DNA from 2 places in the Corynebacterium guaraldiae genome. Region 2 is predicted to be linked to the other one. Evidence: predicted binding sites of a transcription regulator. Region 2 holds the regulator's gene; the other holds the start of a gene.
What was found. Region 2 encodes LexA, which represses DNA repair genes until DNA is damaged. Its sites were predicted from a motif close to CGAACANNTGTTCG; they were not measured.
Positions count from the first base shown of each region.

Region 1 (15,866 bases), on a different contig from region 2:
GGCGTTTATACCGAGATCGACGATTCCCCGGAAGCCCTCGCCGAGCTTGGCGACGACCTCCGCATCCACGTGGAGATCAACTCCCGCTTCACCTCCTCCCCGACACCGCTCAAGCTCATCGCCATGTGGCTGGGCCTGACCATGGTGGTCATCAGCCTGGTCTGCCTGTGGCGAATCGACCGCCTCGATGGCAAACGCCGTGGCTTCATGCCCGAAACCTGGAAGCAGATCCGCCCGCTCGATGGCGTCGTGGCGGCTGTTCTCGGCTGGTGGTACATCTTCGGTGCTAATACCTCCGATGATGGCTTCATCCTCACCATGGGACGCGTTTCCGATCACGCGACCTATATGGCGAACTACTACCGCTGGTACGGCGTCCCCGAGGCCCCGTTCGGTGCGCCGTACTACGACCTCGTGGCATGGCTGGCGCAATTCTCCAGCGCGTCTATCATCGTGCGCCTGCCTGCGCTTATCTCAGCGCTCATCATCTGGTTTATCTTGTCGCGCGAGATGCTTCCGCGCTTCGGCGCTCGCGTCAACGAGCGCCGCCTGGCGCACTGGACCGCCGCGTTCATGTTCCTGGCTTTCTGGCTGCCCTATAACAACGGCATCCGCCCCGAGCCCATCGTGGCCCTCGGCGTCATGCTGACGTGGGCCTCTTTCGAGCGCGCCATCTCCACCCAGCGCCTCCTTCCGGCAGCGGTGGGCACCATCATCGCCACCATCACCCTGGCCGCTGGCCCCACCGGCCTCACCGCAGTGGGCATCTTCCTGGTCTGCCTGCCCGCCCTGTTCCGCATCATGGGTAAGCGCGCTCCCCAGATCGGCTGGACAGCTCTCATCGCCCCGTTCCTTGCCTGTGGCACCGCTGTCATGGTCGCTGCCTTCGGGGACCAAACGCTAGCGTCGGTCCTCGAATCCACTCGCGTGCGTTCCGCGGTCGGCCCGTCCCTGCCGTGGTACTCGGAGTTCGTGCGCTACTCCACGCTCTTCGAGCCCTCCGTGGACGGCTCCCTGACGCGCCGCTTTGCAATGTTCACCATGCTCTTCTGCTTGGCGCTCATCATCTATGCCTTCATCAAGGACCACCGCGTCGTCGGTGCGGAGGCAGATCCCACCAAGCGCCTGCTGGCCATCATGGCGCTCTCGGCCTTCTTCCTCATGTTCACGCCGACGAAGTGGACGCACCACTTCGGCATTTACGCCGGTGTCGCCGGCGTCATCGCCGCGCTCGGCTCGGTAGTTCTTTCCCAGATTGCCATGCGCTCCCCGCGTGCCCGGACCTTCTCCATCGCCGCGGTGATCTTCCTCCTGGCCATCTCCCTGGGCGGCTGGAACGCCTGGTGGTACGTATCCTCCTTCGGCATCCCGTGGTGGGACCGCACCGTGCAGTTCAAGGGCATCGAGGCCAACACCGTGGTGCTGGCCATCGCCATGGTGGTCCTGGCGATTGGCCTCTACCAGTCCCTGGTTCACAGCTATCGCAAGAACAAGGCCGAAACCGCCGGCACCCTCGAGGAATTCGAGGCCGCCAATGCCGCCAAGGTCTCGCGCTGGGCGGGTGTCATGTCCGCACCGATTGCGGCGGCCTGCATTATCATCGTGGCCTTCTCGTGTGCCTCCTTTGCCAAGGGCTACGTGGCCCAGGCGGATTCCTACTCCGTGGGCAAGGGCAACCTGACTTCCCTGCGCGGCGATACCTGCTCGCTGGCGGATTCCACCATGGTGGAGACCAACACCAATGAATCCTTCCTCACTCCGGTCGAGGGCGAATTCCAGGACTCGCTCGTTGACAAGAAGGAGGACAACTTCGGTTTCGGCCCCAATATGATCAAGGAAGATATTGAGCCGGAGAACCTCAACTCGGCGTCGGTAGGCGCTATTGCCAACACCACCGGTGAGGACTCGGCGACGTCCAATGAACAGAAGGATCTCACCGAATCCGAGGAAAAGGCAACCGAGGTCACCGACTCCTCCGCCGGCGGCGTGCGCGGAACCCTGGGTGTCAACGGCTCCGAGATGCACCTGCCGTTCAACTTGGATTACCGGAAGGTCCCGGTCATGGGCTCCTACGATGAATCGCAGCGCTCGACCGCCACCATCACCACGCAGTGGTATAACTTGCCGGAACCTGGCGAAAACACCCCCGTCCTCTCGGTCGCTGCCGCCGGCAAGATTTACCACCACGACGTCAACGGAGTGGAGCAGGAGGGCACCGAGCTCACCCTGGAGTACGGAACGCTCAAGGATGGCAAGGTCACCAACAAGGGTGAGGCCGAGCTTTCCGACGTCGGCGCGACCCCCAAATGGCGCAACCTCCGCATTGCTCTAGACGAGCTCCCAGAGGAGGCCAACGTTGTGCGCCTCGTCGCGGTCGATGATTCCACCGATGAGGACGATTGGATGGCGTTTACACCGCCGCGCGTCCCGGAGCTTGCCACCATCAACTCCCAGTTCGATTCCTCTACCCCGGCGCTCCTCGACTGGTCCGTGGCCCTGCAGTTCCCCTGCCAGCGCACCTTCGACCACTACGCCGGCGTGACCGAGATCCCGCAGTTCCGCATTCTTCCCGACGCCGCCGCACAAACCTCCCTCACGGACTTCCAGTCCTTCTCCGGTGGTGGTGCGCTGGCAACCGCGGAGGCAGTGAACTACTCCTATGAGATCCCGAGCTACCTCAACAACGATTGGGCGCGCGACTGGGGCTCCATTGAAAAGTATGAGCTGCGCACCAACTCCCGCGGCGAGGCCCCGCTCGAGGCGGACATCGACCAGGAAATCATCCAGCGCTCCGGCCTGTGGAAGAACTCCGAGATGAAGATTCGCCCCGAGGGCGAACAGTAGAACTACAGGAACTCGGCCGAATCTTTAATGCGCTGACGCGCCACGGCCGGGGTCGAAATACGGTGCATGGACACGTACTCCGCAGTCTGTGCACCGGGGATCTCCACGCGCTCAGCAATCTCGTCCTGCGCCGCGGTCTGGACCAAGATGTCGGAATATGCCGCTGGCAGCGCCGCCTCGTCGAGGACGTAGTCACCACGGATCTCCTCCGGCAGCTTGGCCAGCGCGCCAAAGTCGGGGAAGGTGAGGAGGAGGGCGTCGGCAGGCACCAGCGCTGCGAGCGCCCCACCGGAGGAATATCCCCACACCGTCACGCGGTTGGCCCTATGGTCGCGCGCATAATCGACGGCCGCCTGAACCGACTGAACCATCTCCGCCACGGTGTGCTCCGGCGCCAACGGATAATCGACATCAATGATCGTCGTGCCCGACAACTGCGCTGCGGCAGCAACTTCGGGCCGCCATTGCATTTCTAGCGCCTTGCCGTCACCGCGCCACCAGCCGCCGGAGTGCAGCGACACCGCCCAGCGACCATTCGGCTCGGACGGTCTAAAAATCGCTCCAACCTCAGAGCCTTCAACGCTCACGCCTTCCGTAAAAACGGTGCCGGGCAGCGAGTGATCCACCGCGGATCCCAGCACCATCATGGAGGCCTGCACGATACGGTCCGGCAGCAGCGCGCAATAGCGGTCCGCCTCCGGCGAACCTCCACCGGCCCACGGCGGGCGGAAATCCGGCAGCGGGTAGTGCACCTCCATGTAGGAGGAGAGCTGCTCGAGCTGTTGTTCTGGACTTAGCTGGCGATCCTGGCCGCCGATATTCCACTCACTCATGGCCCCCAAGGGTACTACCAGATGGTGACGCGCTCCTCTGGGACCAGTCCACCCTCGACATCAAAAGCCTCGTAGAATTCGTCGATGTTCTCGGCGATGATGTTGCAGCGGAACTCCGCCGGCGAGTGCGGGTCAATGGCCAAGTACTGCGTGGCCATCTCCGGACGAATAGCAGTGCGCCACACGCGCGCCCACGCCAGGAAGAAGCGCTGCAGACCGGTGTACTCGTGCTTTGCCAATTCCGGCTCAGCGCCCTCTGCCTCAAAGGGCGCGACCTGGCCGTTGATGTCCAAGCCCTTGTCGGCGCAGTAGTTCTTGTAGGCCACCACAGCAATCCCCAGTCCACCCAGGTCACCGATGTTCTCACCCAGGGTGAAACTGCCGTTGACGCCTGCGGAATCGGTGCCTTCCAGCACCTTCGGCACCTGCCCTTGGAACTGGTCCACCAGCTTCGCGGTCAGCTTCTCGAAGGCCGCGCGGTCCTCATCCGTCCACCAGGAGTTGAGGTTGCCCTGGCCGTCATACTGCGAGCCCTGATCATCAAAGCCATGCCCAATCTCGTGGCCAATCACCGCGCCGATGGCACCGAAGTTCTCCGCCGCGTCCGCGTCCGGGTTGTAGAACGGCGGGCGCAGAATCGCCGCCGGGAAGGTGATGTCATTAACTACTGGGTTGTAGAAGGCATTGACCGTCTGCGGGGTTGCGAACCACTCGTCGCGGTCGGCCGGCTTGCCAATCTTGGCCAGCTCATAATCGTGGCTCCACGCGCTGCCTGCGCGCACATTGGCCACCAGGTCCGCACCCTTGGGTGAAAACTCTAGGTCGGAATAGTCACGCCAGGTCTCCGGATAACCAATCTTGGCCTTGAACTGCAAGAGCTTCTCCAGCGCGCGCTCACGAGTGGCCGGGGTCATCCACTCCAGCTGCGAAATCCTCTCGCGGTACGCGGAGGTAAGGTACCCCACCAGCTCATCCATCTCGGACTTCGAGGATGGAGGGAAGTGCTTGTCCACGAAGACCTTGCCAATCTCCTGGCCCACCATGTTCTCTGCCAGGCCCACGGCGCGCTTCCAGCGGTCACGCTGCTCGGTAGCGCCGGAAAGCTTGGTTCCGTAGAACTCGAAATTCTTCCTACCGATCTCCTCAGTAAGGTACGGCGCGCGCGACAGCAGAATGTGCCACGTGGCCCACAGCTGCCAATCCGCCATGCGGCCGGCGGTAAACAGACCCTCCAGGTGCTCAAAATACGACGGCATCATGGCCACCGCGCGGTGCTCCGGCAGTGCCCCACCGTTCAGGATGGCGCGGGTGATGCTGGGCAGCTTGGCGACGTCCACCGGGTTATACGTCTTCACCGCATCACGCGAGGCCACGACATCCCAATGCCCTGCAGCAATTTCCTTTTCCAGATTCACGATGCGCGTAGCGGCCGCTTCCGCGCCCAGCCCGAAGAGGCGAGCCGGATCCAGGAATCCAAGCATCGCTGCGACGTGCTTCTCGTAGGCCTCAAGCGTCTCCGCGTGGGCTTCCTCGCGGTAATAAGCCTCATCTGGAAGGCCCAGGCCGGACTGGATAATGTAGGCCACTGCCTCCTCGGAGCCGGAGTCCTTTTCTACCCAGAAGGTAACCGGGGCGCCGACGCCCTCGCGCTCCAGCACGCCCAGGTTGTGCGCCAGCTCTTCCGGGTCCGCCGCCACCAGCTTGTCCAAATCTTCGGCCAAAGGCGCCGTTCCCGCAGCGTTCACTCCCTCAACGTCCATGTGGGAGGAATACACGATCCCCGGACGGCCTTCGTCTTCCTTAACGATGTCATGGACGAGTTCCTCGGCTTCGTCGCGAAGCGCGTGAAAAGTCCCGTCAACACCGCGGTCATCGGGAATAACGTGGGACTCGATCCAGGGGCCATTAACAAACTGATACAGATCCTTCATGCACTTCACTCTATGTCAGATGTACCCGTTAGTGTGGTGTGCATGACTTCTTATCGTTTCCCGCCAGCGAAGATGACGGGGCCGTTTTTCGCTGTGCTTGGGGTGACCCTCCTCGTGCTCGGCACGCCCGCCGTCCTCAGCCTGGCGCTGCCGGACCACGATCCTGAAACCGAGCCTGTTGTCCTCGACGATCCTGAGTGGCGTCTGCCTATCGACGGCGTCGAATGCAGCGTGAACTACGATTCCGTGGCCAACCAGGCGTGGGATTGCGGCGATACCTTGGTCGAGGCCTACCTCACCTCTGATGTCGACGATGACGAGCTGGCCCTGCGCCGAGCTGTGCGCGCCACGACCTTCGGGTCGATGCCGAAAGAAGAAGTAGAAAACCAAGACGGCATCCTCGTACTGCGAACGTATACATACATCCCGGTCGTTGCCTTTAGCGTGGCCAAGGACGATCTCAACTACGAGCTCGTCTTTTCAGACGGAAACCCAGAAGAAATCGCCGATCAGTTTATGGAGGCCTTCAAGTGAGCAAGATCTTCCGCGTGGCGCTGTGGGTCATCATTGGTATCTGCCTGCCTGCAGCTCTGATCAATCTGTTTGGTGCTTTCCTCGTTGCCCCGCTGCCGGGCCTAATAAGCCTGTTGATCGGCTTTGCTTTCTTGGTGCTGGGGCTGTATCTGTGGCACCTCAGCCCGATGTGGGCGCGACCTGCCAAGGGATGGGCCACAGCCAGCGTGCTGTGGGGAGCCGGCACCGCGGTGTCTTTGGCGCTCCTATCAGCACTTCCGTTCAGCTCCCTCACCAAGGGCGTGGGATGGGAAGAATCCATGATGTCATGGTCCGGAGCTTATCCGGAGGAGTTCGCCAAGGCGCTGGGCGTGGTTTTTGTATTACTCAGTTTCCGCCAGCTCAACCGCCCTTGGCATGGTTTCATCGTCGGCGCGCTTGTGGGCTGGGGTTTCGAGGTCTTTGAGAACGTCCTCTACGCCTCTCTCGGCGCCGTCATGCACCCGACGTCTGATTGGATTGGCATGCTACAGATGTGGGGGCTCCGCCTTGTGGCGGGCCCAGGCCTACACATGTCACTGACGGCCATCGCAGGCTTTGGCATCGGCTGGGCCATTTACGCCGCCCACAAAACGTGGTGGTGGCGCCTCGGAGTGGGCGTGGGCGCGCTTTTTGTTTCCTTCTGTCTCCACTTCGCGTGGAACTACATGTGGGATGAGACATGGCAGCTGGTCACGCAGTACATCGTGGTCGCGCTCATTCTCTACCCCATCGTCATCACCCTGGGGCTTCGCGCCCACCGCCTAGCCAAGGCGGACGATACCTACTCGCACTCGCCCGGCTCAGCCAGCCTGCGCTGAATTAGTCAAACTGCCCCTGCAGGACAGCCACGGCGTCAAGCGGAGTTACGTGATAGGAAATGGGGTTCTGGTTTGCGCCGGCCATGAGGGCGTGGGCGCAGGAGTGGCCCGCCCCCATCATGTGGCCGAGCTCGTGAGCGATGGTTCCCTGAAGCGCCTCTGGGTACTGAGCGGTGGCCGCCTTGATGAAGAGCATCCCGTGGTCCGGGTAGGCCGTACCCTGGACGTAACCATTCGGCTCCGGCTTATAGATGATGGCGATGGTGTCATCATCGGCCTCGGACGGCGCTACTTCCTTCAGAGAAGCCTTGCCGTCGAGAGCATCGTTCCACTCAGCTACCGCGGCATCGAGCTGCTCGCGGTAGGGGAAGTTATCCGCCACCTTGTACTTGAGCACGCCGCTCTTGAAGTAGGAAGGAACGGAATCAGCATCGTGCAGAATCGACGGATCCGGAACCGGCTTTCCTTCGTTTGCCAACTTAGTGATGGAGGCGCATGTAGCAGGGGAAATGAGCGAACGAGTTTGGTCGCTCTTCGCCGAAGCTGACGGGGCAACGGTCAAAGCCACAACAGCAATGGCCGCGATGGACAGGGCCTTACGCATAGGGAATTACCTTTCGGGTTAGTAACCGCTTATTTGGTAGCCGAGAATATATTAATTTCTCAGTTTCCGCAAAGGTAAAACTTAGCTAAACCCGTGGCCAATCAGCACACGTGCGATGAACTAGGCACAGCGCGCTTCAGCTCCGCACACGCCCTATCGCGCAGGTCCTGAGGGGGCGTCGGCAAGTTCGGCGCTTGCGGCTGTACCTCCACCGCACCGAGCACATCTGCGGTGAGATCCGCGGGAGATCCATAGGTATTTGCCGCCACACTATACCCAGGACCGAAAGAGGCGCTCGCATGCACCTGCCGGTCATCTGACCACCCAAATTTCGTTCCGATAATGCCTGGAATCCGCGCGGTGCCGAAGTCCTGACGATATCCGTCGAATGCCACAGGCGCTGCCGTCGCCATACCTTTCATGAGCGGTGCAGCAACTGGGTCGCCAAATATCACCCCAATAAAGCGAGCGAGATCCTCCGTCGACGTCGTGGTATTGCCCCAGTAACCGTTGTGATGGGTCTCCCCCAAGCGATATTCCCCGATGATGGAAGGTATGGCCTGCGGATACTTCCGCTCCAGATCGCTAGCGGTGCCATCCTCAGAGAAGCGAACCATGTTTTCCACCCGCGCTTTATCCTCCGGCGCGCCATATTTCAGGACCCACATTCCTAGGTACAGCTTCGCGAGGGATAGCGCAGGACGAGACTCGTGGCCATTTCCAGTGGAAACCGAGTTTCCGTCGGCATAGCGCACGGTCATTTGAGTGCGTGGCGGAACCTTCCCAGGATCAAACGTCAGGGCCTGGGCGGATGGCGCAGCGACGGTCGCTAGCGCAAGACCAGCAATAAGGGAGCGGAGTTTAAGCACTTTCATAGATTAACTCAAGCCACAGCTTCAACAGGCTTGATTGGTACATAAGCGCCGCTGCCCAAGGGATTCAGCGCGCACCCGTCCCCACGCTAGGGTTCGAACAGTAATTTTATTAGCTTCTTACCCAACAAGCCCCTCCCAACGAAGCTCAAAGCGGCGGAAGGCTGGGTAAATGCAATATCAATAGGCACATTCACCTCTCTAATCACAACTTTCCGCCAGGGTATAGACTTTCCAAACGGTACAGAATAAACTCATTTTTCGAAAAGGGATTCGGACAGTGGGGGTTCGGTCCTTCTCAATATCTCTAACAAAAGAGGGGGTTGAATTGTCTTCCGCTACAGAAACCGTTGTTTCCTATTTTTCTCATTCCAATCCGAACGACCCGGTCTGCATGAGAGGTAAAGCCATACGCCAAGCAGACTACGAATTTTGGTCTAGCATCCTTCCCGCCTTGGACGAGGACTCAGATACAGCGTGCATGCGCCTTGGGCTAAAGACCGGCAAAGCGGCCGGGGCGGTTGCTCGCATAATCATGGGGATTTACCGATTGAAAGAGCTACCCCAGCTCAAGGCCCTGCAAGATGCAGATTTTTTGCTGGACTTACCCGCCTTGATTGCCATCGACCAGGTCATGGCTAAACTCGGCCAACCTTCCACTGAGGTAGTGGCCGCCATTGACGCTGCGTTGGCCCGTTGGCTTACACCTACGAAGCCAAATCAGGTATTTCCCACCACGTCGCAGATTCGTCGTCGCATGCGTGACCTTGTCAAGGTCCATGACGACTCCATCGCAGTGGAGGATAAACGCACAAAGAATCGATATTCCATTCTCACCCGCGACCAACGCGCCACCATAGAACTAGAGGTGGATAGCAGCGTTGGAATCATCATCCATGAGGCCATTAAGGCAGCTGCTGAAAAGCATGAAGTCTCGATGGCAGAAGCACTAATCCTTTTAACGACTGGAAAGGTAGAACCAGAAGCTGCCCGAGTAGTGCTCCACACTTATCAAGCGAGTGACGTCGAAGACGCGCCAGTATATGTAGAAGGGCACGGCTGGCAGGTAGAGAAAATCCCAGCACAAGCCGTAACGAAAAGGGACTTGAGCACCAAGCCAGAAGCCACTAATGGCTACGGACCAGCCACGTTGGTTCGCAAATATGTTGAAGGGCGCGATGGCACATGCCGTGCAGCTGGCTGCGGAATGCCGGCGTGGCTGTGTCAGTTAGACCACCGTATTAACTACGCCGATGGTGGGCCAACGCATCCGGACAACATGGTGGCGTTGTGCCAGCATCACCACAACATGAAGACCGATGGGCGGGCGTTCTATTTTTTGGACCCCGATACCGGGGATGTGGTCTGGCTCTTTGAGGATGGAACCTGGGCAATCACGGAACCTTCCGGGCCACTAGCACCAAAGAACAAGCGCTGGGCGCGAAGCGTTGCGCAAGATATTGAAGGTTACCGCGCTAGGAAGCACCGGGAAGCTCAGGAGCTGAAAGCCGAGCTAGACCAAGAACAGCAAGCAAACACAAATAAGAAGACCGCTTATGGCAAGGGAGATGAAGAAATCCCCTTCTAGATAACTAGGTTCGTCGCTTAAAACGACGAAACACATTGGTGCTCGGCTTAGAGGAGGTAATTGAGGTCCGCCGCATCCAGCCCGCATTCAGCGAGCACCACACTGTCGCCGCGGTGTGGAATACCTTCGGCATCCCACTGGGCTTGGGCGGCGGGGGTATGGGCGCGGCCCGTACTGTTGACCACCCGCCACCAGGGCAGATCCGCGCTTTTCGACATCACCCAGCCCACATACCGCGCACCGACCCCTACGACTTTGGCGATCTCTCCGTAGGTGGAGACGTTGCCAGGCGGAATGCGGAGAACGACCTCCGCAACCCTAGAGCTCGATGGGTTCTTCGGGGGCATCCTCGACCTCGCACAAGGTAAGCGTCGCACCCGTGGAATCCTCAATCAGGCACAATCGGCCGAATGGTGAGTCGTGGGGCTCGCGGATAACCTGCCCGCCATTCTCCACAACAGCCTTCGCTGCTTGGTCGATGTCCCGCACACCCAAGTATGTTTGCCAGAAACTCGGCAAACCTTCCGCATGCCAGAACCCAGCGAAGGCAGCGCCTTCTTCCTCCGCAACTGCATAATGCTCATCACCACGGATTTCCCAATCGAAGAGCTCACCATAAAAGTCCAGCGCTGAGTGAAAATCCTCCGAGACCGTCAGCTCGTGCCACACCGGGGTGCCAGGCTCACCGCCGGCGACGAAGCGGTCGAGCTCCGGCTGCGTCAAGCCAAACATGGCACCGGACTTGTCGAGTACGAGCGCCAGCGGGGCACCTAAAGCGAGGATTTTTCCGCCGAGTTGTTCTACTCGGGCGCAATCGGCTTCCAAGTCGCGGGAGAGGAAATAGGTAGCCCAGGTGTCCTGGCCCGGAACAATTTCTGCAATCGGCAGACCTTGAAGACGGGCGATGCCATCTTCGAATTCCCAGCCCAGCACGGCCGAGTAAAACTTCTCGGAGGCCTTCACATCAGAACTGGCCAGAGTAATCCAGTAGGGCATTCCTACTTCAGCTTCAAAAGCGGGCATTAAAGGTTCCTCCACTTCTCCGGGTCGAAGTCATCATCGGCGGTAGCCTCATCAAAATAATCGTCGTCGTCTTCGACGACGCGGGCGCAAGTGTCGGAGACGCAGATGACGTCGCCAAGCGCCAGCGTTGCTCCGCGCTGCTTAGTTACTTCCCCATTGACGGTGACCTGACCCTGCTCGATGAGTTCTTTGGCCTCACCCCCGGTCGCGACCAAGGAAGCCAGTTTGAGGAACTGACCGAGCTTAATTGATTCTCCCTTAATTGAGACTTCTAGCATGTTGACCAGCATACCCAGCTCAAAGCGCAAGAATTCCCTCTGCCAGAATGATGACGCCAAGCAGGGCAAACACGACTCCGCTGAAGATATCTACCCCGGCGGAGTTCTTTGCCATCCACTTCGCCACCGCACGGGTGCACAACGCAACGCCGACAAAAATAATGAGGCTTTCAATAATCAGCACAGAACCAACCGTGGCATTCGCGCTCAAGCCCATGCCCGGATCGATGAAGTTGGCGAAGATAGCGCCGAAGAAGATGAGCACCTTGGGATTAGAAAGATCGCTGACCAGGCCCATGCGGTACGCCGTGCCGAGTCTGATTATGCCGTCCGGGGTGAACCCGCGCGGTTGAGGATTCATGGTTGCTGGAGCACGACGCTCTTTAATGCCGCTGCTTATTGCAGAAAATGCCATCCATAGCAGATAGCTACCGCCGGCAATCTGCAGCGCCACAAGGATTTCAGGATGGGCCGAAATCAGCGCGGTAAGCCCCGCCAGCGAAGCAACGGTCCATATCATCAAGCCAGTCGTGCTACCTATTGCGGCCCACACCGCTGCACGCGTGGAACGCGCACCCAAACGAATAATCTGAACCACATCTGGCCCCGGCGAAGCCATCGCCGCGAACCACACACCCATCAAGGCCACTATGGCGCTGAAAGCCACCTAACACCCCCATACTCACATGCGTTTTCACTAACACATGCCACTATAAGAGGCGTCTCACCTGCAGCGAAACAGGTAAATTAGCTTTGCGTACGCGGCTTAATAGTCATGGTGTCAATGTTGACGTGCTCCGGCAGGGACGCCACCCAACGCACTGCCTCAGCGATGTCTTCTGCGGTGAGGTTGAGCTCGCCGTCATAAACTTGTGCGGCACGTTTGGCGTCACCCCGAAAACGATTGAGGGAAAACTCCTCCGTGGCTACACGGCCCGGGTCAAGTTCGGTAACGCGAACGCCGTGCTCTTCAATACGCAGTGCACGAGAAATCACGCGGACGCCATGCTTGGCGGCGTTGTAACCGGAACCGCCCTCGTAGACGTTCCACCCGGCCACGGATCCCATGTTGATAATGAGCCCGCCCCGCAGCTTCGGCATGAGAGCCTGGATCATCCGAACGGTGCCAAGGACGTTGACGTCATACATCCACTGCCAATCCTCGATGGTGGTGTCCACGAGGGGCTCCAGGCCCTTAGCGCCACCGGCGTTGTTGACCAAGAGGTCAATGCGGTCGAGGTGGGAAACGAACTCGGCCACGGACTCGTCCGAGGTTACGTCGAGGGCATATGCCTCGCCGCCGATGTCGTTCGCGAGGGCCTCAAGGCGCTCGACGCGCCGCGCGCCGACGACGACACGCCAGCCGTCAGCCGCCAACGCTCTTGCCGACGCCTCCCCAATCCCCGAAGACGCTCCTGTAACGACTGCCACTTTTTCCATGCGCCCTAGGATAGGGCTTCTTCCAGCTCGGCGCAGATGTTTTCGACGATTCCACTCTTGAAATCAGCCGGGGTGAAGGTGCCATCCTTCATGTCGGTATTTAGCGAGATATCCAACTGAGTGCGCAGCTGCGGCATGGAGAAGTTCGCCATGATAAGGCGCCACGCCTCTACCGCGCGGATGCCGCCGCTGAAGCTGTAGCCCACGTAAGCAATCGGCTTGCCTACCCACTCGGCACCGAGGGAATCAACGGCGTTCTTGAACGCGCCCGGCACGGAGTGGTTGTACTCCGGGGTGACGAAGATAAAGGCATCGCAGGAATCGATAGCATCGGACCAGGCCTGCACATTCGGGTCCTCGTAGTTTTTGTTTGCCGCCATAGGAATGACAGAGGTGGTGAGGATCGGGACATCGAAAGCCTTGAGGTCAATGAGCTCGTAGTCCACGTCGCGGCCCTGAGCGAGGTCGGTGACCCACTGGGCGATGGCCAGCCCGGCGCGGTCGTCGCGGGTAGAGCCGAGGATGATGCCGATTTTCGCCATTAAAGTACCTTTCTTAATTTGTTAACGCGTCAACGTCTGAGGGTACGCCGATATGTCGACGCAATCGACAAGTCACCCAGATATGTCGAAAATTCTAGAAAAAATCGACATATCCGCTCAACATGTCTATTCTTTTACCATGCCAACCTATAGCCCGGACACCCCCTACAATGGGCTTCCGCCCCTCCCACCAGCAGAAGTGGTGGAAACCGTTCCCGTGCTTAAGGCCATCATCGATGCTAAGGAAAAACTGGCTGAACTGCGTACGGCCTGCCAGCTCATTCCCAACCCGGAGATCATCACCTCAACGATTCCACTGCGTGAGGCTCGTGCTTCCTCCGAGATTGAGAACATCGTCACCACGAATGACGAGCTCTTCCGTGCGGCGTGGCACGTCGATGCTGAGCCGACTCCTGCCACCAAGGAGGCTCTTCGCTATAACGCCGCGCTCCACGCTGGACTTTCCTCGCTATCGCAGCGACCTCTATCCGAGAAGACGGCAAAAATCGTATGCAGCACCCTTCTAGATACTCAGGCCGAGGTGCGTTCACTTCCGGGCACATTTATCGGTAACCCTGTAACGAAGGAGCGGCTCTACACCCCACCTGAAGGAAAGGAGATTATCGAGGGCCATCTCGCAGCGTGGGAGGACTATATATATTGCAGCCACGACGTTGATTCCCTCGTAAAGATGGCACTGCTTCACTATCAATTTGAAGCAATCCATCCTTTCTACGATGGCAATGGGCGCACTGGACGAATCCTTAACGTCCTCTACCTCATTCAAGAAGATCTTCTTGAGCTGCCGGTTTTATACCTGTCCGGGTATATCGTCGACAACAAAGCAGACTACTATCGCTATCTCAACGCTGTTACAGCCAAGGGAGCATGGCAAGACTGGCTTCTCTTTATGATCCGCGGCGTTCACGCAGCGGCTGCCGACGCCTCCTCGATGATTACCCAGCTTCGGGCTATCCAGGAAAACACTGCGCAACGAATACGTTCTGCGGGCGTGATTAACCATCCCCTCGAGATGGCCGAGCTCATTCTTATCAAGCCCTATGTACGCATTACTGACGTGGTAGAGATGGGCTTCGTCAAACGCCAAACTGCCAGCGCGTGGCTGGCACATCTCGTAGATTTAGGAATCCTCGAAGAAATCCAACAAGGCCGCTCCAAGGTTTTCCTTCACCGTGCCGCTCTCGATGTTCTGACTCGAGACTAAGACGAGGGAATAGGATGGCTGACATGCATCACCCAGACGAAGGATCCTTTGAGCGCATGACCAGCGGGCAGTGGTTCATGCCCGGTGTCAACGAGGAGGTCAGCGCCGAACATCGACGCGGCTTCCTGCTGGTCAAGGAGCTCAATGAGCTGCACAACACCAACCCAGAGCGCGCGAAGGAGATCTTGCGAGAGCTGCTTTCGCCCGAGTCCGAGGTTCCCGGGCTGCACGTCCCGCTCAACTTGGAGTATGGCTGCAATGTGACCATCGGAAAGGGCGTCTTCATCAACTTTGGCGCGACGATCCTGGCGCAGGCGCCTGTAACCCTCGGAAATCACGTCATGATCGGTCCGAACTGCTCGCTTATTACCGTGGGGCATCCTGTCAACGACCATGAGATGCGAGCAGAAGGTTGGGAGATTGCGAAACCTATCAGCGTCGGCGATAACACGTGGTTTGGTGCCAATGTCACTGTGCTGCCGGGCGTGACAATCGGCAAGAACTGCGTCGTGGGAGCGGGCACGCTGGTGACTAAGGATATCCCGGATAACTCGCTGGTCTTGGGCTCACCGGGACGTGTGGTGCGCAAGCTGGAGGACAACGAAGATAGGTGGGAGCGCTAGGATCTCGATGTTTGATCTCAAGGCGATCGGCAAAGGACTCCCCGTCCTAGAGACTATTGATTCGCTTCCTTCCGAAGGCCACGTCGTCGTCCAGGCCCCGCCCGGCACGGGTAAGACCACGCTCGTTCCGCCGGCGTTGGCGAACCAGGCAAACGGCAAGGTTCTCGTCACCGCACCACGCCGCGTGGCGGTGCGTGCCGCGGCCAACCGCTTGCAGGAGTTGTCAGGCCAGCGCATCGGCTATGCGGTGCGCGGTGATTCCCGCAAAGGCGCGGACGTCGAGTTTGTTACCCCAGGTGTTTTGTTACGCCGACTGTTGCGGGATCCGGAACTCACTGGTGTTGATTCCGTAGCCATCGACGAGGTGCATGAACGCCAGCTCGATACCGATCTGGTGCTGGGCATGTGCTTGGAGTTGGCTCAGCTCCGCGATGATTTCCGGGTCATTGCCATGTCCGCGACTGTCGACGCCTCTCGCTTCTCCCAGCTCATGGGAGGGGCGCCGATCCATTCCACCGAGGCCGTAACGTACCCGCTCGACATTTCCTATGAACCGATTCCGGGACGTGCCGCGGGCGATCGAGACTTTTGGAAAAGCGTGGCCAAGGTTGCCGCGCGGCAGCACGAGTCCACTCTGGTCTTTGTGCCGGGTGTGCGCGAGGTCAACCTGGTGTGTGATGCCTTGAGCGG
Region 1 covers NZ_JBRBAU010000006.1:93,476-109,341, forward strand. Annotated here, with positions in the region: gene ACUY3D_RS06275 (arabinosyltransferase domain-containing protein) at 1-2,844, shown strand, start outside; gene ACUY3D_RS06280 (alpha/beta hydrolase) at 2,847-3,677, opposite strand; gene ACUY3D_RS06285 (M13 family metallopeptidase) at 3,692-5,608, opposite strand; gene ACUY3D_RS06290 (hypothetical protein) at 5,651-6,142, shown strand; gene ACUY3D_RS06295 (PrsW family glutamic-type intramembrane protease) at 6,139-6,981, shown strand; gene ACUY3D_RS06300 (zinc metalloprotease) at 6,983-7,585, opposite strand; gene ACUY3D_RS06305 (hypothetical protein) at 7,687-8,460, opposite strand; gene ACUY3D_RS06310 (HNH endonuclease signature motif containing protein) at 8,738-10,045, shown strand; gene ACUY3D_RS06315 (MGMT family protein) at 10,093-10,392, opposite strand; gene ACUY3D_RS06320 (VOC family protein) at 10,364-11,068, opposite strand; gene ACUY3D_RS06325 (RNA-binding S4 domain-containing protein) at 11,068-11,346, opposite strand; gene ACUY3D_RS06330 (LysE family translocator) at 11,366-12,013, opposite strand; gene ACUY3D_RS06335 (SDR family oxidoreductase) at 12,094-12,786, opposite strand; gene ACUY3D_RS06340 (NADPH-dependent FMN reductase) at 12,792-13,328, opposite strand; gene ACUY3D_RS06345 (Fic family protein) at 13,411-14,553, shown strand; gene ACUY3D_RS06350 (sugar O-acetyltransferase) at 14,577-15,176, shown strand; gene ACUY3D_RS06355 (ATP-dependent RNA helicase) at 15,184-15,866, shown strand, end outside.
Region 1: a site for LexA is predicted at 8,720-8,733, ahead of ACUY3D_RS06310 (HNH endonuclease signature motif containing protein). Genes of this name have one in related genera too.

Region 2 (15,866 bases):
GGCGTCGGCAAAGAGCCACAGCGCTGCGCACACAAACGCGGCGAGGATAACCCCCGGCAGCTTCAGCGTCAGAATCAACACCGCAGCGGTAACCACGGCGAGAAGCAGCGCAAGGCCGCGACGCTGAGATGCGGAAAAACTCATGTGAACTACTCTACGGAAGTTCTAGTGACCGCCGCAGCCGCCGGAGCCGCAGGCGCACCCGCCTTCGCCGCCGCAGCCGCCGGTAGGCAGCGCGATCGAGGCGGTCAGCATTGCCGAACCCGCAAGAACGGAATCCTTTACCGGGAGGTCTCCAAAGCTCTCGGGCAAGCAGAGATCGAAGGGGAACGCACCATCCATGACCAGATGCATGAAGCGTTCACCGGTGAGCTGGTTGTGGCGCCACTCGGATTCCATGACCCGTGCTGCAAAGTTGCAGCCCGGGGTGGGGGTTTCGGCGCCGGAGCCAGCCGCGACAATGTCCGCGCCCGCGGACTCAAACGTGGCCGGGTAGCTTCCTTTCGCTGCTTCGTAGGCATCTGTGCTGTCGAATGCGGAGACGTTGAGACCCATCGCAGTGAGCTCTACTTGCTGCCACTGCTGGGTGTCTTCGTCAGCGAGGAGCGGGCCCTGCGCCAGATTTGCCGTCGCCTGCGCGAGCACGTTGCCGAAAGGATCAATGATCTCCAGGAAAGCCAAGACATCATTAATCATCGACACGTGGGCGAAGCCCTGGGTAACGCCCTCGAAACCAATGAAGGTGGCGAAAGGCTCGACGGCGAGGATATTGAGTTGCGCGCCGGAAGGATCCGCGAACTGGATAAGTTGTCCCCCGCGAACCTCCCCGGTCACTGCCAGTTGATTGGTGGAAATGGCTGCCTCGACGGCGTCCTGCCAGCGCTCGTAGTTAAGGCCGATGGCCTGCATCTCTGGGTGGGAGGTTTCTTTCACGGTCATGTGCACCATTGTATCTGTCGCAGAGGGGACTCAAAAACCATCGCTGATACGTCACCGCGCTGCGGCAGTTCGTGGGAACAGGAAGCGGAGATTCCCAGTTGAGAGCGGCAACGTGCAAGAATAGGGAGCATATGACAAAAGAAACCCATGATGATCTCCTCGCGCAGGCTTTTGGTGAGCCCGCGCCCAAATCACAGGAGCCAACTACCGGTGATCTCGACCTTGCGGAGCGCAACGCCTTCCGGCGAGTAAACCGTGAGACCACCATCCGCGCGGAAGACACCACCGATGGCTACGAGGTGGAGTATCGAAAGCTGCGCCTTGAGCAAGTGGTGCTCGTGGGAGTGTGGACCGAAGGTACCGTGGCCGAGGTCGAGGCTACGATGGCGGAGCTAGCCGCCCTGACGGAAACCGCGGGAGCCGAAGTCGTCGAAGCCTTGTACCAGAAGCGCGATAAACCGGATCCGGGCACCTATATCGGTTCGGGCAAAGTGAACGAGCTCAAGGACATCGTGGCTGCTACTGGCGCGGATACCGTGGTGTGCGATGGCGAGCTAACCCCAGGCCAGCTCTCTGCCTTGGAGCGTGCGCTCAACACCAAGGTCATTGACCGCACCATGCTCATCCTGGATATCTTTGCGCAGCACGCCAAGTCCAAGGAAGGCAAGGCCCAGGTCTCGCTCGCGCAGCTGGAATACCTCTATACCCATACCCGTGGTTGGGGTGGAAACCTCTCGCGCCAGGCGGGCGGCCGCGCCGGCTCCAACGGTGGCGTGGGCCTGCGTGGTCCGGGTGAGACCAAGATTGAGACGGACCGCCGCCGCATCCGCACGCAGATGGCCCTGCTTCGCAAGGAGCTTAAGGCGATGAAAACGGCACGTGAGATTAAGCGTTCGCGCCGTGCGTCATCGACGATCCCTCAGATCGCCATCGCCGGCTACACCAACGCTGGCAAGTCCTCCCTCATTAATGCAATGACGGGTGCCGGCGTGCTGGTGGAGGACGCGCTCTTCGCGACCTTGGATCCCACCACTCGCCGCGCCGAGCTTGCCGATGGCCGCCAGGTCGTCTTCACCGATACCGTTGGGTTCGTGCGCCATCTACCCACGCAGTTGGTGGAAGCCTTCAAGTCCACCTTGGAGGAGGTCCTCGCAGCAGACCTGATGCTGCACGTGGTGGACGGGTCGGATCCCTTCCCGCTGAAGCAGATTGAGGCCGTCAACCAGGTCATTTATGACATCGTGAAGGAGACCGGTGAGGAGGCACCGCCGGAGATCGTCGTGATCAATAAGATTGACCAGGCCGATCCGCTGGTGCTGGCGGAACTGCGTCACGTCCTCGACCGCGACAACGTTGTGTATGTCTCCGCCAAGACGGGGGAGGGCATTGATGAGCTCACCACGCGCGTGGAGCTGTTCCTCAACTCTCAGGATGAACACGTGCGGCTTCTCGTGCCGTTTACCCGCGGGGACGTGATCGATCGCATCCACACCCAAGGCACCGTGCGCGGCGAGGACTACACGGGGGAGGGCACGCTTGTCGACGTCCGCCTGCCAGCTTCCGTCGCCGCCGAGCTCAAAGAATTTCGAGTTTCTGACCAAGACGCTTAGGTTTCGGTGCTCGCGTGAGCCATAATTAAGGCTCGTGAGTAGTTTTGGCTGGGCCGTCCACGGGGACGGAAAGACGATTAAGCCGGGCGCGGTTGTCGCACCCGAAGAACGATTGAGCTGGGGCCGCACCATCGGCATCGGCATGCAGCACGTGGTGGCCATGTTTGGTGCGACGTTGCTCGTGCCCACCCTGACCGGATTCCCGGTCAACACGACGCTGCTGTTTTCGGGTTTGGGAACGATTCTGTTCCTCCTGATTACCCGCAACCGCTTGCCTTCCTACCTGGGCTCCTCATTCGCGTTCATTGCGCCGCTGAGCGCCTCCCAGCAGTACGGCATTGGCGCGCAGGCAGGTTCCGTCCTCGTGACTGGCCTGGTCTTGGTGGCCATTGGTCTCGCGGTGAAGGCGGCGGGCCGAAAGGTCCTCGACGCTGTCATGCCGCCGGCCGTCACCGGTGCCATTGTTGCGCTGATCGGCCTCAACTTGGCTCCCAATGCAGCCACCAACTATTCGAGCCAGCCGCTGGTTGCCACGGTGACGCTGGCGGTCATCATCCTCGCCACTGTCGCTGGGCGGGGCATGGTTTCGCGTCTGTCGATTCTGATTGGTGTCGTCGTCGGCTGGGCTTTCGCGGCCGCCACGGGCAACCTCGGTGAGGGCGCGGTGGAGTCTATCCGCGAGGCGGCTTGGATTGGCTTCCCGCAGTTCCATGCGCCGGAGTTCCACGTTTCAGCCATCGCGGCAGCACTTCCGGTGTTGGTCGTTCTGATTGCTGAAAATGTCGGCCACGTTAAGGCGGTCTCTGAGATGACCAAGCGCGACCTCGATGATCTCGCTGGCGATGCTCTCATCGCGGACGGCCTGGCTACCTCCCTGGCCGGTGGTTTCGGTGGTTCCGGCACCACAACCTACGCGGAGAACATTGGCGTCATGGCCGCCACCCGCGTCTACTCGACGGCCGCCTATTGGGTGGCTGCTGTTACCGCTATCGCGCTGGCTTTCATCCCGAAGTTTGGCGCGCTTATCTTCACCATCCCCACCGGCGTGCTGGGTGGTGCTTGCATCGTCCTCTACGGCCTCATCGGCATGCTTGGCGTGCGCATCTGGATGGACAACAAGGTCAACTTCAACAACCCGGTGAACCTCACTGCGGCGGCAGTGGCGCTCATCGCAGGCATTGGCAACCTCACCCTCGACGTCTTCGGAGTGACGCTGGAAGGTATTGCCTGGGGCTCGGTTGGCATCATCGTGCTCTACCCGGTGATGAAGAAGCTCTACGGCACCATTGGTGAGGGACGCGGCGCGAAGTACTAGAGGCGCTTCCGCCGATTAGCGAGGATAAGGGACCGGAGTAAAGGCACCTTCTGGACGCGTATTTACGCAAAACCCCAGGTGAATGTGTGCAGAAATCTGCATAAGGTGCTTGTACTTCGGTCCCTCTGCGGTATGAGGCAGCGCATCCACATGGTTCTACTCACATGGTTCGGGTCAGAAGGTTTTCTTGGGGTCAAGTGAACCTTCTAGGCACCTCTATATGGTTTCCTTGCCCCCCAGCAAAACCGTTTGAGTAGAGCCCGATGACTAGAACCATTTGCTAGACAACCAAGCAACGAAAAGCTCCCGCCACCCTCATCAAAGAGGGAAGCGGGAGCTGCCGTTCTATAAACGGAAAGTGCTTTAGGAAGCGTCGAGGTCCTGCTCGATAAGGCCAGCAATCTTCTCGACAGCTGCCTCGTTCTCGGAGGTCACGGTGACTTCGTCGCCCTGCTCGGCGCCGAGAGCCATGATCATGAGGGAGGAAGCAGCATCGGTCTCATCCTCGTCCTCATCGCCAACGAGGGTGAGGAAGATGTCCTCATCGAACTCAGCGGCAGCGTCTGCGATGATGGAGGCCGGACGTGCGTGCAGTCCGACGGAGGAACCAACCTTGACGGTCTTAGAAGCCATGATGATAATCCTTTCGAATTACGGTATTTCGTGCTTACAAGTGTACGCGGGTTAAGGGTTAGGCGGCAGCCTTGGCCATGTCGGCCTTTGCTGCAGCCTCTTCAGCAGCCTTGTTGGGCCAGAATCGCTTCATCGCGATGACCGCGATGGTGGACACGATGACGCCGGCAAGGATGGCCACGAAGTACGCCCACGCAGGTTCGATGGCGAAGATAACGAAGATTCCGCCGTGCGGGGCGCGAGACATGACGTCAAGGGACATCGACAGCGCACCAGTGACCGCGCCACCGAGCATCATCGAAGGGATGACACGCAGCGGGTCGGCGGCAGCGAACGGAATGGCGCCCTCGGAGACGAAGGACAGGCCCAGCAGCCACGCGGACTTACCATTCTCCTGCTCCGCAGGCGTGAACAGGTTCTTGCGTACGAAGGTAGCGATCGACAGCGCAATCGGCGGAACCATGCCGGAGGCCATGACGGCGGCCATGATTTTCATGGAGGCCTCGTCGCCCGTGGACAGGCCAGCGGTGGCGAAGAGGTAGGCAGCCTTGTTGACCGGGCCACCCAGGTCGGAGCACATCATCAGGCCGAGGATGATGCCCAGAAGGACAGCGGAGGAACCAGACATCGAGGACAGCCAGTTCTGCAGGCCCTCCATGATGGCGGCCAGCGGGGCACCGAGAAGCAGGTACATGAGCAGGCCAGTGATCATCGTGGCGAGCAACGGGATGATAACGACAGGCATGAGGGAGCCGATCCAACGCGGTACCTTCCACTTGCCAATCCACAGCGCAACAAAGCCAGCAATGAGACCTGTGACGAGACCGCCGATGAAGCCAGCGCCGAGAGTCACGGCAATGGCACCACCCGCGAAGCCCGGCGCGATGCCTGGGCGGCCTGCCAGCGCGAAGGCGATGTAGCCGGAGAGCGCCGCGACGATGAATCCCATCGATGCTTGACCGATGGCGAAGAGCACGGCGCCGATGTACAGGGCGAACCCTGCCTTCTTGAAGGTCATCATTTCGCCGTCGACCATGACGTCATGGCCCGGCAAGTTGGTCAGCGAGTAGTCGGTGGTGATGGCCTGCCACCCATTAGCCATGTCATATCCGCCGAAGAGGAATCCCAGTGCCAGGAGGAGGCCGCCCGCGGCAACAAACGGAACCATGTAAGAAACGCCGGTCATGATGGCTTGCTGAATACGCTTGCCCCAGCCCAGACCCTGGCCATCTTCCTCAGCGCTAGAGGAGGAAGCGCCGGCAGTTCCTGCCACCTTGTGCGCGTTGGGGTTCTTCGAGGCGGCGATGGCCTCATCGATCATCACGCCCGGTTCGTTGATGGCGCGCTTGACGCCAGATTCGATGACCGGCTTGCCGGCGAAGCGCTCACGGTCACGAACGCCCACGTCGGTAGCGAAAATCACGGCGTCGGCAGCCGCAATCGTGTCTGCCGAAACAGAGGTGTTGTTGGAGGACCCCTGGGTCTCCACGGTGAGCTCGACGTCGTCGCGTTCCTCGGCGGTTTGGGTGAGGGCGTCGGCAGCCATGTACGTGTGAGCAATGCCGGTCGGGCATGCGGTGACGGCCACGATGCGCGTCTTCTTCGACTCTGCAGCCTTGCTCGAAGCAGGAGCCGCTGCCGCTGCACTCGCACCTGCAGTGGGTGCTGATTCGGTGGCCGCAGCCTTCTTCTTCGGCTTTTCTGCGTTGACAACGTCGAGGACGAGGGAGACGATCTCTTCTTTGGTCTTCGCAGTTCGAAGGGCTTCCAGGAAGTCCTTCTTCACCAGCGCGCGAGCGAGCTTCGAGAGAATCTTCAGATGGGCCTTGCCGCCGCCTTCCGGAGCGGCGATGAGGAATACCAAGTGGGCGTCCCCGTCGGGGCCCGAGAAGTCGACCCCGCGCGAGAGACGGGCGAAGGCCAGGGTGGGTTCAGACACGGCAGCAGAGCGGCAGTGTGGGATGGCAACGCCGCCGGGGACACCGGTGCCGGCTTTGGCTTCACGCGCGATGGCCGGGCCTGCCAGCTCGTCCACGGAGGTGGCGCGGCCGGTGTCGTGAACAAGCGTGGCCAGATTGGTAATGACTGATTCGATGCTGTCACCGAAGTCGGCGTCGAGCGCCACGAGGTCGGTGGTGATGAGTCGTGATGACATCGGTAGGTACTCCTCAGTACTACTAAAGGTCGGTGACGGCAGAAACCGTCGTGTGTTCGATATCTAGTTCTTCGGGGGTTGGAATCTGGGTTCCCGGGAGTGCTGCGGCTGCTGAACCGTAGGCCACAGCCTGGCGCAGGGCCTCGGGGTACGAGGCGCCGGAGCGGCGGGCGAGGATATAGCCGGAGAGCGAAGAATCGCCGGCACCCACGGTGGAGCGCAGGGTAATCGGCGGGGGAGTAGCAGCCCATGCTTCATTGGCCGTGACCAGCACCGCGCCAGCGCTGCCCAGGGTGACAAGAATCTCGGGGATGCCGCGCTTGACGACGACCCTCGCGGCCTCAACCACTCCGCTGAAGTCGCCGTCTTCGGCGGCGGCCTCAAGGGCCTGACCATCGACACCTGCAAGCTGGCCCAGCTCGAGGCCGTTTGGCTTGATGAGGTCGGGGCTGGCTACTTCGAGGTTGTCACCGAGAGCCACCATGGGCGCATCAGAGGTATCGACGGCTATGCGCAGATCAGGGTTGGCTTCGCGGGCTACCCGGATGAGCTGCGTGTACCAGTCGGTGGGAACGCCTTGGGGGAGAGAGCCTGCCATGACTAACCACTCGGCGTCGGCGCAGTGTTCTGCGAGTTCCTGTGCAACGGCTTGCTGCACGTCCGTATCGAGCGTGGCGCCGGGGCCGTTGAGCTTGGTCGTGCGGCCATTCGGCTCGGTCAGAGTGGTGTTGGTGCGCACCGCGCTGTGAGTGGGCACGGCCTGCACGGGTATCGATGCCTCGGCCGCGAGGGCCAAGAAAGGATCGGAGGCAACGGCGGGGAGCAGCGCCAGGCTGTCGACGTTGGCGAGCGTTACCGCGTGCGTAACGTTGACGCCTTTACCACCGGCAACGCTGGAGACGGATCCGGCGCGGTGAACAGCACCAGGTTCGAGTTCCTCGTTCAAGCGCACGGTGGCGTCGATGCTCGGGTTGGGGGTCAAAGTAAGGATCATCGTGGAGAATGTCCCCTTTCGCGGAGTGCGTATATTTGGGGCAAACGCGCCTCAGCGGCGTGAACAAGAGCTTCGGTGCGGATTGCCCGTTGTCAGCGTGAAATTAATGTTGCTTAATGTTGATTATTGCCCGTATGTGTCCGAATGTCAATGGAATCACTGTGGGTTTCGTTGCATTTTTGGCCGACTTGTGATGATCTGGAAAGAGAAAACATCGTCTCCGTAAGGAAATGTGTCATGGAAAACGCATCCCCATCCATCATTAAAGGCACCGGCGTCGTCGCTGGCGTTGCATACGCTGAGGCGGTGTGGGTCCGCCCACGCCCAGAACTGCCCACGGCTGGAGAAACCGTGGCGGAAGAGCAACGTGATGCCGAATACGATCGCTTCCTCGAAGCGGTAGATATGGTTGCTAGCCGGTTGGAACAGCGTGCAGCTGGGGCCGAAGGCCAAGCGGCTGAAGTTCTTGGCGCAACCGCCGGAATGGTCAAGGACCGAGGCTGGCACAAGGCAGTGCGCAAGGGTATTCGCGGCGGTAAGAACGCCGAGTATGCAGTTGTGGGGGCCACGGACAGGTTTGTCACCATGTTTGAGGCCGCCGGTGGCGTCATGGCTGAGCGCACGACGGACCTCAAGGACGTGCGCGATCGAGTGATTGCTCAGCTGCGCGGTGAGCAAGAGCCGGGTCTGCCCATGGTCGAAGGGGAGGCTGTACTGCTGGCTGACGATCTAGCCCCGGCGGATACTGCTACCTTGGACACCACCCACATCAAGGCGCTCGTGACCGAGCTTGGCGGGCCAACCAGCCACACCGCGATTATTGCTCGCCAGCTTGATCTTCCCTGCATCGTGGCAGTGGGCGCTAAGCTGCGAACGATTGAGGCAGGCACCCAGCTCTTCGTTGATGGCTCCGTAGGATCGGTGTCCCTCGGTGCAGATCGTGCCTCCGCGCTGAAGGCCGTGGAGGAATACCGTGAGAAGGCGGCACGAGTTGCCCAGTGGCGGGGACCAGCCCAGACCAAGGATGGCCATCGCGTGCAGTTGCTGGCCAACGTTGCTGACGGAAACGCAGCCCGCATCGCCTCTGACTCGCAGGCAGAAGGCATTGGCCTATACCGCACGGAGTTGTCCTTCCTCTCTGCCAGCGAGGAACCGACCGTCGAGGAGCAAGCGCGCATCTACGGCAAGGTTTTCAACGCTTTCCCGGAGTCCAAGGTCGTCGTTCGCACGCTCGACGCCGGTTCGGATAAGCCGATTTCCTATGCCACCTTGGACTCGGAAGAAAACCCCGCATTGGGCGTTCGTGGTTTGCGCATCGCCCGCGACAACGAGGCGCTGTTGACTCGTCAGCTCGACGCTATCGCCCAGGCCGCGGAAAAGCGCGGAGATGGGGCTACGACGTGGGTTATGGCGCCGATGGTGGCTACCGCAGTGGAAGCGAAATGGTTCGCTGGTCTGTGCCGCGAGCGCGGTTTGACCGCCGGCGCGATGATTGAGGTTCCCGCCGCAGCCTTGATGGCGGATACCATCATGCCGCATCTCGATTTCGTGTCCATTGGTACCAATGATTTGACGCAGTACACCATGGCCGCGGACCGTCTGTCGCCGCAGCTGGCCTACTTGACCGATCCATGGCAGCCTGCTGTCCTTCGCCTGATTCAGCACACCTGCGTGGTGGGGCGCGATAACAACGTTCCGGTTGGCGTCTGCGGCGAAGCCGCAGCTGATCCCATGCTTGCCTGCGTGTTGACTGGCCTCGGTGTGACTTCGCTGTCGGCGGCGTCGACTGCGGTGGCTGGCGTCGGTGCGCAGCTGGCTGAGCTCAGCCTTGAGCAGTGCCAGAAGATGGCAGAGGCGGCTGTCAACGCCGAAAGCCCAGCGGACGCTCGTGCCGCAGTGATTGCGCTGCTGGAGGAATACCAGTCCGCTTAGAGCGCTGAATTGCACAGGAGGTGTGCGCCCTCATCATGCGGGGTGCACACCTCCTGAATTGATCTATGGGTGAAAGCGCCTACTTGTCCGCGGCGACAATCACTTCGATGCCGTGCTCGCGCAGAGCCTCAACGTAGGAATCGGGGGCGGCGGCGTCGGTAATGACGACATCAATCTCATCGAGTGATGCAAAGCTGACCAAGTAGTCATTGCCCAACTTCGATGAATCACACAGCACGACAACGCGGTGTGCATTGGTGACGAATGCTGACTTGATAGCCGCCTCTTGCGAATCGGCCGTAGAGAGCCCGTGGTCAATGGTTAGCGCATTGGTTCCGATGAAGGCGACGTCGGCACGCATCAGGGCCATGGTGCGAAGCGCAGTGTCACCGACGACGGCCTGGGTAATCGCGCGCACGGTGCCACCCAGCAGCTGGACGTCAGATACCCCGTTGCTGGCTAGTGAAAGAGCGATCGGGAGACTATTCGACACAATGCTGAATTGCCCGGCCGAGTAGCGCTGGCCTATGAGATCGGCAAGCGCATTCGTGGTGGTTCCGGCATCGAGAAAGATGCTGCCGCCGTCGGGAAGCTGCTCCAGTGCGGCGCGTGCGATTGCCATTTTGGCGCCCGTGGCCGAACGTTGGCGAGTATCAAGGGTGAATTCGGCGGTCTGGAAGGATTGGGAGGCGACTGCACCGCCATGAACTCGGTGCACAACTCCCTCTCGGTCCAAGACTGCGAGATCGCGGCGAATCGTCTCAGCGGTGACATCGAAGCGCTCGGAGAGCTCGGTGACATTGACTCGTCCTTCTACAGCGGTCAATGACGCAATTTGTCGGCGACGCTCTTCTGCGTACATGGTTCCTCCAAATGAAGTCTGCCTGTGGTGGTCACTGCGCCCGCCGGTGAAGGAAAACGGGGCTGGGGCATGTGAACGAAAAGAACAACGGATGTTGTGGCGATACTTCTATTGTCCCACTGAATGCGAACAAAACGGAACTAAACAAAGAAAAGCTCACATCGAACGCGTGCCTTAGTCACTAAAACCTACGGTTGTACTGCAAGTATCCGAATGTGTGATCTCGGACGCTAAAACGGTCGAAATCGGGCATGTACACACACAAGGGGGTAAAAAGAAACAATCCCCCAGTCCGGTTCGCCCGCACCGAGTGGGTGATTGGTGTGGAGCGGGGAAGGCCTGAGGGAGCGCTGAGGTGGATGGTTTCTAGAGTTTGCGGAACACGGATACTACTTTGCCCATGATTTCGGCTTCATCGCCCTTGATGGGTGAGTAAGCGTCATTGTGGGGGAGGAGCCATACACCGGAGGAATCTCGGTGAAATTCCTTCACGGTCGCTTCTTCGCCATCCAAAAGTGCGGCTACGAACTCGCCTTCTTCTGCAACAGACTGCGAGCGAATAATAACCCAATCCCCGTTGAGGATTCCTGCATCCTGCATTGAATCTCCCACGACTTGCAGCATATATAGTTCGCCGCTGCCTAGGATTTCACCCGGCATGGGGAAGTAGGCGTCGATGTTCTCCTCGGCGGTGATGGGGGAACCAGCAGCAATGCGGCCCACAACAGGAATGTAGTTTGGGGTGGCGGCGTCTTCGGGTGCGTCAGGGGTGGAGGTTCCCGATGGTGCGATTGCCTGCCCGGTCTTTCGTCCGGGCTTTTTGGGGTCGTCGGCGCCGGGGAAATGGCGCACATCAACAGCTCGTGGCTTGTTTGGATCGCGGCGAAGGAAGCCCTTCTCTTCCAGCTGCTTTAACTGATAGGCCACGGACGAGGTGGACTGGAGGCCTGTTGCGTCACCGATTTCGCGGATGCTTGGCGGATAGCCGCGCAACATTACGGCGTCATGGATTACTTCCAAGATGCGGCGTTGGCGAGGGGAAAGTGAATCGAGGGAAGGGTGGTCGCTTCGCTTCGGATTGCGGGCCATTCTTGCTCCTAGGAACTGTCGGGATGTGCAGAGTTGATGTGCGCGGCTTTGGCGTGCCGGACATAAGTGGGAGTGGGCTGCTGGTGATACTTCCGCTTCCCTTTTTAGCACGGAAAGAAAAAATGTTCGACTAACGCCGCCCGAGTGTGGACAAATTTTCGAAGGCCTGCTATAAATCGAACATACACACCAAATCGAACGGTTGATCGAAGGTGATGTTCGAAGATGTCGGGCTTGGTTCGTACACTTCGGGCATTGTCTCAATGAATAAGGAAGACCTAGAAAGGAACCGTCATGGCTATCGCATTAAACAATGCCTCTGTACTGCGCGGGGTGGCCCTCGAGAAGTCTAGCAATCGGACTGTGCTAGTGCCGCCAGCGGCGGTCTGGGATCCCGCTCAGTCTCGGTCGCTCACGTCTGATGCCCCGCGCAACCTTCCATATGGGCCGTCTCGTGTTCGAACTCTTGCCGTAAACGATAGAACACAGTGCCGTCCAGAAATTCCGGTGAATTCCCAGGTTTCGGCCGCCGGGGCAACATCGGGCAGCCGTCGTAGTCGGTCGAACGTAGGTAACTATGTGCTCGGAGCAGTCTTTGGCGCCGCGGTATTCATCGGCACAGTATGGGGTGGCCTCAGTATCGATAGTGAGGTTGACAGTGCGAGCACCTCTTCGACCACGACGGTCGTGTCTTTGCGCTAGAATTCCTTGGGCCAGCAGCATGTGCGCATTGGTCGAAAGGAAGGATACGGCACTGTGTATTGCCCGTTCTGTCACAACGAACAATCACGCGTTATTGACTCGCGCGTAATCGACAGCGGAACCTCGATCCGGCGGCGTCGCGAATGCGCCGCGTGCAAAGGTCGCTTCACCACCATCGAGAAGGCAGTCTTGTCAGTAGTCAAGCGAAATGGCTTGGCTGAGCCTTTCAGTCGCGACAAGCTGATCCGAGGCGTCAAACGCGCATGCCAGGGGCGCGACGTTAGCGATGATGCTTTGAAGAAGCTCGCTCAAGAAGTTGAAGAGACCGTGCGCAGTCACGGCTCCTCGCAAGTCAACGCCAATGACATCGGCCTTGCCATCCTGGAACCTCTGCGAGATCTCGATGAAGTGGCCTACCTGCGCTTTGCGTCCGTGTATAAGTCTTTTGAAAGCGCCGACGACTTTGAATCAGAAATCCGCCTCATGCGTCGGCGCGACCGCGATAGCTTTTAGCGTAATTTATCCACTGCCTTTTGGATTCTCCTCAAAGACACCGCGTGGGCAGTGCCCAGGCGTTGTGCGAAGAGCGATACGCGCAGTTCCTCAATCATCCAGTAGATGTCTTTAACCTCTCGCGTCTTTTCGCGGCCAGGAGGCAGGGAACGCAACCGATTGGCCACATAGGCTTTGGCCTCGTCGACGTCTGCCTGCCGGTCAGCATCGCGGTCCGGATCCACGTTCATTTCCTCAAGCCTGATGCGCGAGGCCTGGATATAGCGCGGTAGATGGCGCAGATGTTGGATCCCGTGGACGGTGATGGCGTGCGCGGGCAACAGGAAATTGAGCTGGGCCCGAATATCATCGATGGCCAGCCCCTCCCAGTGCTTCAGCTCAGCATTCAGATTGGAATACTCTGCCAGGCCCGGCGCAATTGCAACGACTGCCTGGCGCACTCTGCCCGGGACCTCCGGTTTGACCGCGTTGAGCAATGCATTGAAGTCACCGGGGGTGCGCACCGGGCCGCCCTTTTCCATCATGATGTCGCGTACTGCGGCTACCCGGGCATCGCTGACAAGTCCTTCCGCCCCGCCGTGGGGGTAGGAGTCGACGGCTACCCGCTGCTGTAGAGGAAGCCCTTTGACCATCTGCTGCGTATTCACCGTAATTTCTCGGAGCAGCAAGGTTAGGGTGGTGGTGATCATGGAGGCGTCGGCAGCCGCCTTGGTGGGATGGACCTTGAGCGCCACGCCGTCCTTGGTCGCTACGAGCGCGGGGTAGGCGGTGACCTCATGCCCATCGACGACGGTTACCACTTCCTCATCGATGGCGCCGAGCGTATCCTCCGTCCATTCCTTGACCGCAGTGGATTCGGCGGCGCGGCCAACGCGCGAGACCGAGGAGGAAATGTGGCCGGCTTGGCGTTGGACTAGAGCCTGCAGGTTGCGGTCTGAGTCGATGACCTTGCCCCGCTTGTCCACTGCGGCATAGTTCATGCGCAGATGCGGAGGGAGCTGGTCGGGGCGGAAATCGCCGGCATTGATGCCTTGGCCGCCCATCTCTTGCAAAACCGCAGCGAGTTGCTCGGTGAGCGCGCCCTCATAGGGCAAGAGCTTGGGCAGCGCGCGTTCAGCGAACTCGGGTGCCGGAACCACGGTGCGTCGAAGAGCCTTCGGCAGCGAGCGAATGAGCTCAGTTACGAGCTCTAGACGTAGGCCCGGTACCAGCCAATCGAAGCCTTCTGTGTCCAACCCCGCGAGGAGCGGGACGGGAACCATGAGTGTGACACCGTCGAGCGGGTCTCCCGGCTCGAACTTGTAGGACAAGTCGTAGTCGATGCTTCCCTTCAACCAGCGGTCGGGGAAGGCATCCTCGGTGACATCGTGGTCCTCCTCAAGGAGTGCTTCTGGGTCGAAGTCCAAGGAATGCTTGTTCTTCTGCTTTTTCCACCAGGAATCGAAATGCCGGGCGGTGGTGACAGACGCAGGGATGCGCTGATCGTAGAAATCGAAGAGAGTGTCTTCGTCCACGACGAGTCCGCGCCGGCGGGCCTTCTCCTCATATTCGGAGGCCTCGGCGAGTTTGCGCTTGTTGTCGTGGAAGAAGTGGTGGTGGGTGGTCCAGTCGCCGTCGACTAGCGCGTTACGGATGAACATATCGCGCGCTGCCTCAGGATCCACGCGGTGATAGGGCACGGTCCGGTCGGCGACAACAGTGACGCCATAAAGCGTCGAGCGTTGGGTGACGACCGCAGAGCCGCGCTTTCGCGACCACGTCGGGTCAGAATAGTTGTGCTTCAGCAAATCCTTCGCCAGCTTTTCAACCCATGCTGGGTCGATGGCAGCAACGTCGCGCGCCCACAGGCGCGACGTTTCCACCAACTCAGCCGCCATGACGAACTCGGGCGGTTTCTTTGCCAGTGCCGATCCGGGGAAGACGAGGAAGCGGGTATTGCGTGCACCAATGAACTCCTTAGAGTTGCCATCACGCGCGCCGATATTAGACAACAGTCCAGAAAGCAAGGCCATATGGATGTCATCGGGGCGACGCTCTGTGCTTTCCTGGGCTTTCCACCCGAGCTGCTTGGCGACGTCCCGCAGCTGCCGCACCAGATCGAACCACTCGCGGATGCGCATATAGTGCAGGAAGTCGGCCTTCATCCGTTTGCGGAAAGCATTGCCGCTCATCTCATCGCGAGCTTCCTGGACAAAGTCCCACAGGTTGAGCATGGCCACAAAGTCGGAGGTTTTATCCTTGAAGCGGGCATGTGCCTGGTCGGCTTGAGCTTGCTTGTCGCTCGGCCGCTCGCGCACATCTTGGATCGTCATGGCAGCAACGATGACCATGACGTCGTGGAGACACCCGGAAGTCTTGGCCTCGACCAGCATGCGGGCCATGCGTGGATCTACGGGGATGCGGGCAAGATCGCGGCCTATTCGGGTCAGGACAGGTAGTCCGTCTTTTTCTTTGCCCTCGAGGGCGCCCAGTTCGTGCAGAAGAAGTAGGCCGTCTCGTACGGCCTTCGGCTCAGGGGCTTGGACGAAGGGGAAGTCAGCAATGTCCCCAAGGCGCAGCGAAATCATCTGTAGGATGACGCTGGCCAGGTTGGTGCGCAGAATCTCGGGATCCGTAAACTCCGGGCGGGATAGGAAATCCTGCTCGCTGTACAGGCGGATGGCGATGCCATCCGCAACGCGGCCACAGCGGCCCGAGCGCTGGTTGGCGCTTGCCTGGGAGATCGGCTCGATGGGGAGGCGCTGCACCTTGGTGCGCGTGGAATAGCGCGATATACGCGCCGTTCCCGTATCCACGACGTAGCGAATGCCTGGCACCGTCAATGAGGTTTCAGCAATGTTGGTGGAGAGCACGATGCGCCGTCCGCGGTGCGAGCGGAAGACGCGGTGTTGTTCCTGGTTGGACAGGCGTCCGAAGAGCGGAGTGACCTCCACGTTGCGCCAGTGGCGCCCTTCTATGGCTTCCATGGCGTCGCGGATATCGCGCTCTCCGGGGAAGAAGCACAGAATATCTCCTTCGCCTTCGGCCATGAGCTCCTCGATGGCTTCGCAGAGGGCGTCGAGAGGATCGAGGTCGATGGTCTTGCCACCCGATTCGACCTCGAGCGGGCGGTAGCGGATCTC
Region 2 covers NZ_JBRBAU010000004.1:105,743-121,608, reverse strand. Annotated here, with positions in the region: gene ACUY3D_RS04590 (hypothetical protein) at 1-144, opposite strand, end outside; gene ACUY3D_RS04585 (hypothetical protein) at 166-948, opposite strand; gene hflX (GTPase HflX) at 1,071-2,549, shown strand; gene ACUY3D_RS04575 (uracil-xanthine permease family protein) at 2,584-3,864, shown strand; gene ACUY3D_RS04570 (HPr family phosphocarrier protein) at 4,228-4,497, opposite strand; gene ACUY3D_RS04565 (PTS fructose transporter subunit IIABC) at 4,556-6,652, opposite strand; gene ACUY3D_RS04560 (1-phosphofructokinase family hexose kinase) at 6,675-7,646, opposite strand; gene ptsP (phosphoenolpyruvate--protein phosphotransferase) at 7,884-9,578, shown strand; gene sugR (transcriptional regulator SugR) at 9,658-10,440, opposite strand; gene lexA (transcriptional repressor LexA) at 10,807-11,529, opposite strand; gene nrdR (transcriptional regulator NrdR) at 12,286-12,744, shown strand; gene hrpA (ATP-dependent RNA helicase HrpA) at 12,741-15,866, opposite strand, start outside.